DNA from 3 places in the Paenarthrobacter sp. 22069 genome. Region 1 is predicted to be linked to each of the others. Evidence: riboswitches for the same ligand, from Rfam matches in the RefSeq annotation. Region 1 holds a riboswitch; each other region holds the start of a gene.
What was found. Region 1 has a riboswitch for S-adenosylmethionine ahead of ACTJK0_RS15160 (cobalamin-independent methionine synthase II family protein). Riboswitches for the same ligand answer to the same signal wherever they lie in the genome.

Region 1 (2,255 bases):
GCGGACGTTGGCTGCTTCGAAGGAGTATGCGCCCGCGTTGACCTGCAGCACCGACCCGATGATGTCGGCGAGGGGGATGTCCGTGGTGTGGGGGCCGTGCCAGGAACCCCAACAGACGTGCAGCCGGATCTGGTCCTGGGGGAGGTCGCGCAATGCCCAGTTGGTGGCCTCCACCCGCAGCTGGATGAACTTCAGGTAGTCCTCCAGGGACGGCTCCGGGTTGATCTGGTCCCAGCTCTCGGCCAGGGACGGATCGTCGAGCTGGACCGTGAGGCCGGCGTCGATGATGGCTTTGTATTCCTCCCGCATGGCATCGGCGCAGGCGTAGAGGAGTTCCTCGTCCGTCTTGTAGTACTCATTGGCCAGCCGCGCGCAGGATCCGGGGGAGAGGGAGGCGACGAAGCCGTCCGAGAGCCCAGCCGCGGCCAGCCCGGTCTTCAGGTTCCGGACGTCGGATGCCACCAGGTCCTGGCCGGTGTAGCTCAGGGGCCCGGTGATCTTGGGCTGGGCCACGCTCTTTCGGTGGGTGAGGATGCCTGAGGAGGGATCGTTGTAGGCCTCGTTGAACGCCTGCCGGTCCCGGCGGTCGGGGAACGAGGTCAGGACAACGTTGCCGGGTGACGAGCGGCGTACGCCGGCCTCGGCCCAGCGGTCCACGTCCGTGGGCTGCAGGCCGCCCAGCCGTGCAAAGGAGTAGTTCCACCACGCCCCGTAGTCCACGGAACTGGACATGGTGTGCCCGTACTCGCCGTCATTGGGGATGTCGATGCCCAGGTCCTTCTGGCGCTGCACCACGTCCACCACGGAGCCTTCGAGGAGTTCAAGGAAGCCGGGGGTAATTCCCTCCGATTCCTTGGCGGCGTTGGCCGCGATGAGCTCCGGCGTGCGGGGCAACGAGCCGGCGTGGGTTACGCGGATGTGGTCAGTGTTCAGGGACATGCTGGATTCCTTTCCATCGGTCCTGGCAGTAGCACCTTCGGCAAGCATCTGTTGATGCCGGGCCGTGGTTGCTGCGGCGTCACTGAGCCAGGTCTCTCAGCCGCTCCGGATGGTTCACTCCCACTTAAATCGAGCGGGCGCGGTCCGGGCAAATCCGTCCGGAATGTGTCGCCTGGTTCCGTGCCCCACAGCCGGCAGCCGCTCCCTCCCTGAATCGCTGTCCTGCTTTTCGAGATGCGTGGCATGTCGGACCACTACCTGGATGAACCCCGCGGCCTGCAGGGGAGGCCGAGGACGAGTAGGCGGCCCGACGCCGCCGCGGTCCGGATATCCATGGGACGGCGGCGGGCCACACGCTGGACAAAGTGCCCGATCCGCTAAACTTGGGTGGTAAGAGCCCCCGAACTCTTGCGTCGCTGCGCCGCAACGCGGCCTGGCGAAGGCCGGTCTGTTCGGGGCATTCTCATGAACGGCGCTGCACGGGCCCGCCACCTGGTGGCCGGACACGGGCAGCCCGAACGAATGGGGGAGGATCCCATGCCAGCAATTGTGATCGTAGGAGCCCAGTGGGGCGACGAAGGAAAAGGCAAGGCCACCGACCTGCTGGGCGGCCGTGTTGACTACGTCGTCAAGCCCAACGGCGGCAACAACGCCGGGCACACCGTCGTCGTAGGCGGTGAAAAGTACGAACTCAAGCTGCTGCCGGCAGGCATCCTCAGCCCCAATGCCGTCCCCATTATCGGCAACGGCTGTGTGGTGAACCTCGAGGCCCTTTTCCAGGAAATCGACGGTCTCCAGGCCCGCGGCGCGGACACCTCAAAACTGCGGGTATCCGCGAACGCCCACCTGGTGGCCCCGTACCACCAGGTCCTGGACAAGGTGACTGAACGCTTCCTGGGCAGCCGCGCCATCGGCACCACCGGCCGCGGCATCGGCCCCGCCTATATGGACAAGGTGGCCCGCCTGGGCATCCGGGTCCAGGACGTCTTCGACGAGTCCATCCTGCGCCAGAAGGTGGAAGGCTCACTGCGCCAGAAGAACGAACTTCTGGTCAAGGTCTACAACCGGCGCAGCGTGGTGGTGGACGAGATCGTGGAGTACTTCCTGTCCTTCGCCGAACGACTCCGCCCCCTGGTCATCGACAGCACCCTGGTCCTGAACACCGCCCTGGACGAAGGAAAGGTGGTCCTGATGGAGGGCGGCCAGGCCACGTTCCTGGACGTCGACCACGGCACCTACCCGTTCGTCACGTCGTCCAACCCGACCGCAGGCGGCGCCTCCGTGGGCTCCGGCATCGGCCCCACCCGCATCTCGCG
Region 2 (2,255 bases), on a different contig from region 1:
TGATGCACACCACGAAAGCCGGATTGGATGAGTATGGTCTGCGCTGAGTGCAACCTCAACGCCGAATAGTGCAGAGGGCATCTGCAGGAATGCACATCCGCCTTTAGCTGGTGCCCGCAGGCGTGGGCGTTGCGCGCTGCCTTCTAGACCAGGAAGCTGCTCCGCAACTGGTCGCCCAGCTGGCCGATTTCAGTCAGGAAGCCGTCGTGCCCGATGGGCGCCTGGATGACGTGGACATCCACGTCCCCTGGCAGCGCCTGGGCGAGTTCCCGGGACTGCGATGGAAAATACAGCCGGTCGGAGTCAACGGCCGCCACGAAGAAACGGGCGGTGGACCTGGCGAGGGTCTCGGCCAGGGTTCCCCTGCCGCGGCAGATATCGTGGCTCATCAGCGCCTCGGTCAGGGCAATGTAGCTGTTGGCGTCGAAGCGCTTCACGAGCTTGTTGCCCTGGTGGTCCAGGTAGCTTTCCACCTGGTAGCGGCCTCGGGCGGCGAGCACGCCCCCCTGCAGGGGCGACTCCGGCGCCTGGTGCGCCCTGCCGAAGCGGCCTTCGAGTTCGGCTGCGGACCGGTAGGTGATGTGGGCAATGCGCCGGGCGAGCGCCAGCCCTTCCTCAGGGCAGGGGCCGCCGTAGTAGTCGCCGCCGTTAAAGTGTGGATCCTGCCTGATGGCCAAGGTCTGGGCCTGGGCAAAGGCGATCTGTTCGGCCGTGCTGGCGGCGCCGACGGAGATGACGGCGCAGCGCTGTACCCTCTCCGGGTAGGTGACGGCCCATTCCAGGGCGCGGGCGCCGCCCATGGATCCGCCCAGGACCGCGAACCAGCTCCGGATGCCCAGCTGGTCCGCCAGCCTGGCCTCCGCGACGGTGCTGTCCCGGAGCGTGACGAGCGGAAAGCGGGAACCCCAGGGGACTCCATCCGGGGCCGGCGAGGAGGGGCCGGTGGACCCGTAGCAGCCGCCCACGATGTTGACCGAGACCACGAAGAACCGGTCGGTGTCCACGGGGGCGCCCGGCCCGGCCAGTTGTTCCCACCAGCCCTCTTCGTCGGTGTCCCCGCGGGTCACGTGGGTGCTGCCGGTGAGGGCGTGCTCGATCAGGATGGCGTTGCTGCCGTCCGCGTTCAGGGTGCCCCAGGTTTCGTAGGCCAGCGTGACGTCGGGAAGGTATCCCCCGGCTTCAAGCTCCAGTCCGCCAATGGAGGCGTAACGGACGATTCCGTGTTCGGGGGCGGTGGTACGGGCGACGGTAACCGTCATGGCAAGACCTCTTCTACGCGTTTGCCCACCGTCGTCTGACCGGCAGGCCAGGTCCTCACCCGGGGCACCCCACCGCGGAAGGAGGGTTGCCGGCCAGCAAGCCGGGGCTGTCACTGGCACTCATGACCTGGTACGAGTGTACGAAACACCCCCCGCTCCAGGCCAAGAGTATGACCGGTTGTGACTTCCCGGCTTGCCGCCGGCGCTGGACCCGATCAGGCGTCGGTTGCATGCGCTACCGACGCCCGGGGTACCCGGCGCGCCTTACGCCCGGCTGCCTGCTAGGCCTCCTTGGCGGCGCGGAAGCCCGCTTCGAGGTCGGCCAGGATGTCATCGATGTGCTCCAGGCCGACGGACAGCCGTACCAGCCCCGGGTTCACCCCGGCCACTACCTGCTGTTCCGGGGAAAGCTGGCTGTGGGTGGTCGACGCCGGGTGGATGACCAAGGAGCGGACGTCGCCGATATTCGCCACATGGGAGTGCAGCTCGAGGGCATCGACGAAGCGCTTGCCCGCCTCCGCCCCGCCGGCCAGGTTGAAGGAAACAACGGCGCCAGTCCCTTTGGGCCCGTACTTGCGGCCACGCTCGTACCAACGGCTGGACGGCAGCCCCGCGTAGGCGACCGATTCGACGTCGTCCCTTGCCTCCAGCCAGCGCGCCACTTCGGTGGCGTTGGCAACATGCCGTTCCACCCGCAGGCTCAACGTCTCAAGGCCCTGCGAAATGAGGAACGCGTTGAACGGTGATACCGCCGAGCCGAGGTCCCGCAGCAGCTGGACACGGGCCTTGAGGATGTAGGACAGGTTGGCGCCCAGGGCGCCGTCCGCTCCGAGGTCGCGTGCGTAGACGAGTCCGTTGTAGGTGGGGTCGGGGGTGTTGAAGCCGGGGAACCGGTCCGGATCCTTGCTGAAATCGAAGTTTCCGGAGTCGACGATGACGCCGGCGATGGCCGAGCCGTGGCCGCCCAGGTACTTGGTGGCAGAGTGGATCACGATG
Region 3 (2,255 bases), on a different contig from region 1:
GCGGCGGTGGGCTTGGAGAGTGCCTCCCGCCACTGGTCCAGGTCCGGGCCGTCCACGAAGACCGTCTCCACACCCCAACGGGGCAGGATCTCGTTCAGGATCACAAAGCACGAACCGAACAGTGAGCGGGCGGCCACCACCCGGTCGCCGGCAGCCAGCAGGGCACCAAGGGCAGTGAACACCGCGGACATTCCCGACGCCGTCGCGAAGCATGCCTCAGTGCCTTCCAGCAGCCTGAGCCGTTCCTGGAATGTGGCCACCGACGGGTTGCCGTAGCGGGAGTAGACAAAGCGCTCATCCTCGCCGGTGAATGCGCGTTCGGCTGCCGCGGCGGACTCGTAGACGAAGCCGGAATTCAGGAAGATGGCCTCGGACGTTTCCTGGAAGTTGGTTCGGTCAAGGCCGCCGCGGACGGCCTGTGTGTCGGGGTTCCAGCCGGGGGCGTCTTGGTTGAAGCTCACTTAGTTCTTTCCGAGGTTGGTGGGCAGGCCGCGGTTCTTCCAGCCATTGACGGTACGTTCGCCGTAATGGTCCGGCTCGCCTTCGAAGCCTTCCAGCACGCTGTAGGACGTGAAGCCGGCCTGGGTGGCGGCGGTGGCCGCGGCAATGGAGCGCTGGCCGGAGCGGCACAGGAACACCAGTTCCGCGCTCGGGTCTTCCGGCGCCTGCTCCTTGAGGTCCTGGACGAAGCGCGGGTTGGGGATGCCGCCGGGGAAGGTCCATTGGATGAACAGCGGATCGTTGTCCGTGGCCTTTGTGTCCGGGATGCCGATGTGGGCCCATTCGCCCTCCGTGCGGACGTCCACCAGGATGGCGCCCTGCTCCAGCTTGGCCCAGGCTTCCTCCGGGGTCAGGTCTCCTGCGTAGCTCATGCGTGCCCCTCGCCGTCGAATTCGAGGTCTCCAGCGGCGTCGAGCTGGTCCACGGCGGTGGCCACGGCGGCATCTGCGGAAGCGATCGCTGACGGAAGGACGATCGCCTGCGCCACGATCACGCTGGTGCCGTTGAAGGTTGCAGCCGGGCTGCCGTGCAGCACGTAGCCTTCGGCAAGGGCGTTGGAGATCCGCTCACAGAATTCACGGTTGTCCGCGCCGCTGATAAGGCGGTAGGACAGTCTTTCCTCGGGGGCAGGTGCGTCAGACATGACGGAACTCCTTCTTTCACGCTTGCAGCTCGAATCGGTCGATATGCCGAGTATTCACCTGAGGCACCCCGCCGCGAAAGGGAGGGTTGCCGACCGGCCAGTCAGGGCTTCACACCGGTACTCATTACTCCCCAAAAACGTAACACCTGCCGCGAAAACCCGCATCGCCGCCGTCGTCATGTTCCGTAATTCAGCAGGCGCCCAAGGCGATAAGGTTCCTAGGGTGGGGCACCCCCGACGCCAGAGCAATGAGTGCCGGGGGGGGGGGTTCTTGTCAGCATCCGGGGAAACACGTCGCACCCCGCGGTCCGCCGCAGCCGTCCACGTTCCCTCGTCTCCGTGGTGGCCGGGCTCCTCATCAGCCTTCTGGCCCTGGTGGGCCTGGCAGCTGCAGCCGATGCAGGTGCGGCGCAAGCCGATGCCGCCCGGCAGCTGCGGGCGCCCCTGACCGGGAAAACCATGGCTCGGGGCGGCGCTCGAATGGGGCGAGGACACCGCTGCCGGCTTCAGCGACGGGCTAGGCGTTCAGGACGAAAAATGCTGTGGCACGCAAGTGCCACAGCATTAAATCATGTTCCGAGGGCCGGCCGGAGCCCTTACGGAGAGGGCCGGAGTTTCAAGACAGCCGCGGGTAGCTGCTCAGGATGTAGTCGGCCGCGGCAGGGCCCTTCATCCGAAGCCCGTTGTGGCGGAGTGAAACCTTGTGCTTCATGGCTGCCCAGAAATTCGATTCGGGGCCGGGTGCCTGCTGGTTGATGAAGCACCAGCTCGTGTAAAGCCCATAGAGGCGGTCACGGTCCAGGTTGGATCCTGAGACCTGGTCAAAGTGGGTAGCTTCCTGCAGGAAGATGTCGAACTGCGAATGTGCCATTGCGGCTTCCCTTCGCTCAGTGCTCGGTGCCACCGTTCGGCTACAGCAGCGGTATCCCGTGTCCTGCACAAGGACAGCGGTTCATAAACACCATGCCGTCCACAAGAACGGAACCAGGGACGCTCTCACCGTATGTCTACGCTGTAGACTTTACCTGTAGACTACAGATACGGCAAGCGACTGGAGTAATCGCTTCCGTGACCCGCCCGGCATTCAGGATGGACAACATGGCTTCCCCAA

Region 2: another riboswitch for S-adenosylmethionine. It lies ahead of metX (homoserine O-acetyltransferase MetX); the one in region 1 lies ahead of ACTJK0_RS15160 (cobalamin-independent methionine synthase II family protein).
Region 3: another riboswitch for S-adenosylmethionine. It lies ahead of ACTJK0_RS05675 (DUF1737 domain-containing protein); the one in region 1 lies ahead of ACTJK0_RS15160 (cobalamin-independent methionine synthase II family protein).

What each region holds. Positions count from the first base shown of each region.
Region 1 covers NZ_JBQEQF010000018.1:8,015-10,269, forward strand. The annotation lists gene ACTJK0_RS15160 (cobalamin-independent methionine synthase II family protein) at 1-939, opposite strand, end outside; SAM riboswitch class I at 950-1,055, opposite strand; gene ACTJK0_RS15165 (adenylosuccinate synthase) at 1,477-2,255, shown strand, end outside.
Region 2 covers NZ_JBQEQF010000012.1:47,509-49,763, reverse strand. The annotation lists gene metX (homoserine O-acetyltransferase MetX) at 144-1,259, opposite strand; SAM riboswitch class IV at 1,272-1,387, opposite strand; gene ACTJK0_RS11360 (bifunctional o-acetylhomoserine/o-acetylserine sulfhydrylase) at 1,541-2,255, opposite strand, start outside.
Region 3 covers NZ_JBQEQF010000005.1:129,096-131,350, reverse strand. The annotation lists gene ACTJK0_RS05685 (O-succinylhomoserine sulfhydrylase) at 1-461, opposite strand, end outside; gene ACTJK0_RS05680 (rhodanese-like domain-containing protein) at 462-872, opposite strand; gene ACTJK0_RS05675 (DUF1737 domain-containing protein) at 869-1,144, opposite strand; SAM riboswitch class IV at 1,158-1,273, opposite strand; gene ACTJK0_RS05670 (hypothetical protein) at 1,761-2,015, opposite strand; gene ACTJK0_RS05665 (TetR/AcrR family transcriptional regulator C-terminal domain-containing protein) at 2,243-2,255, shown strand, end outside.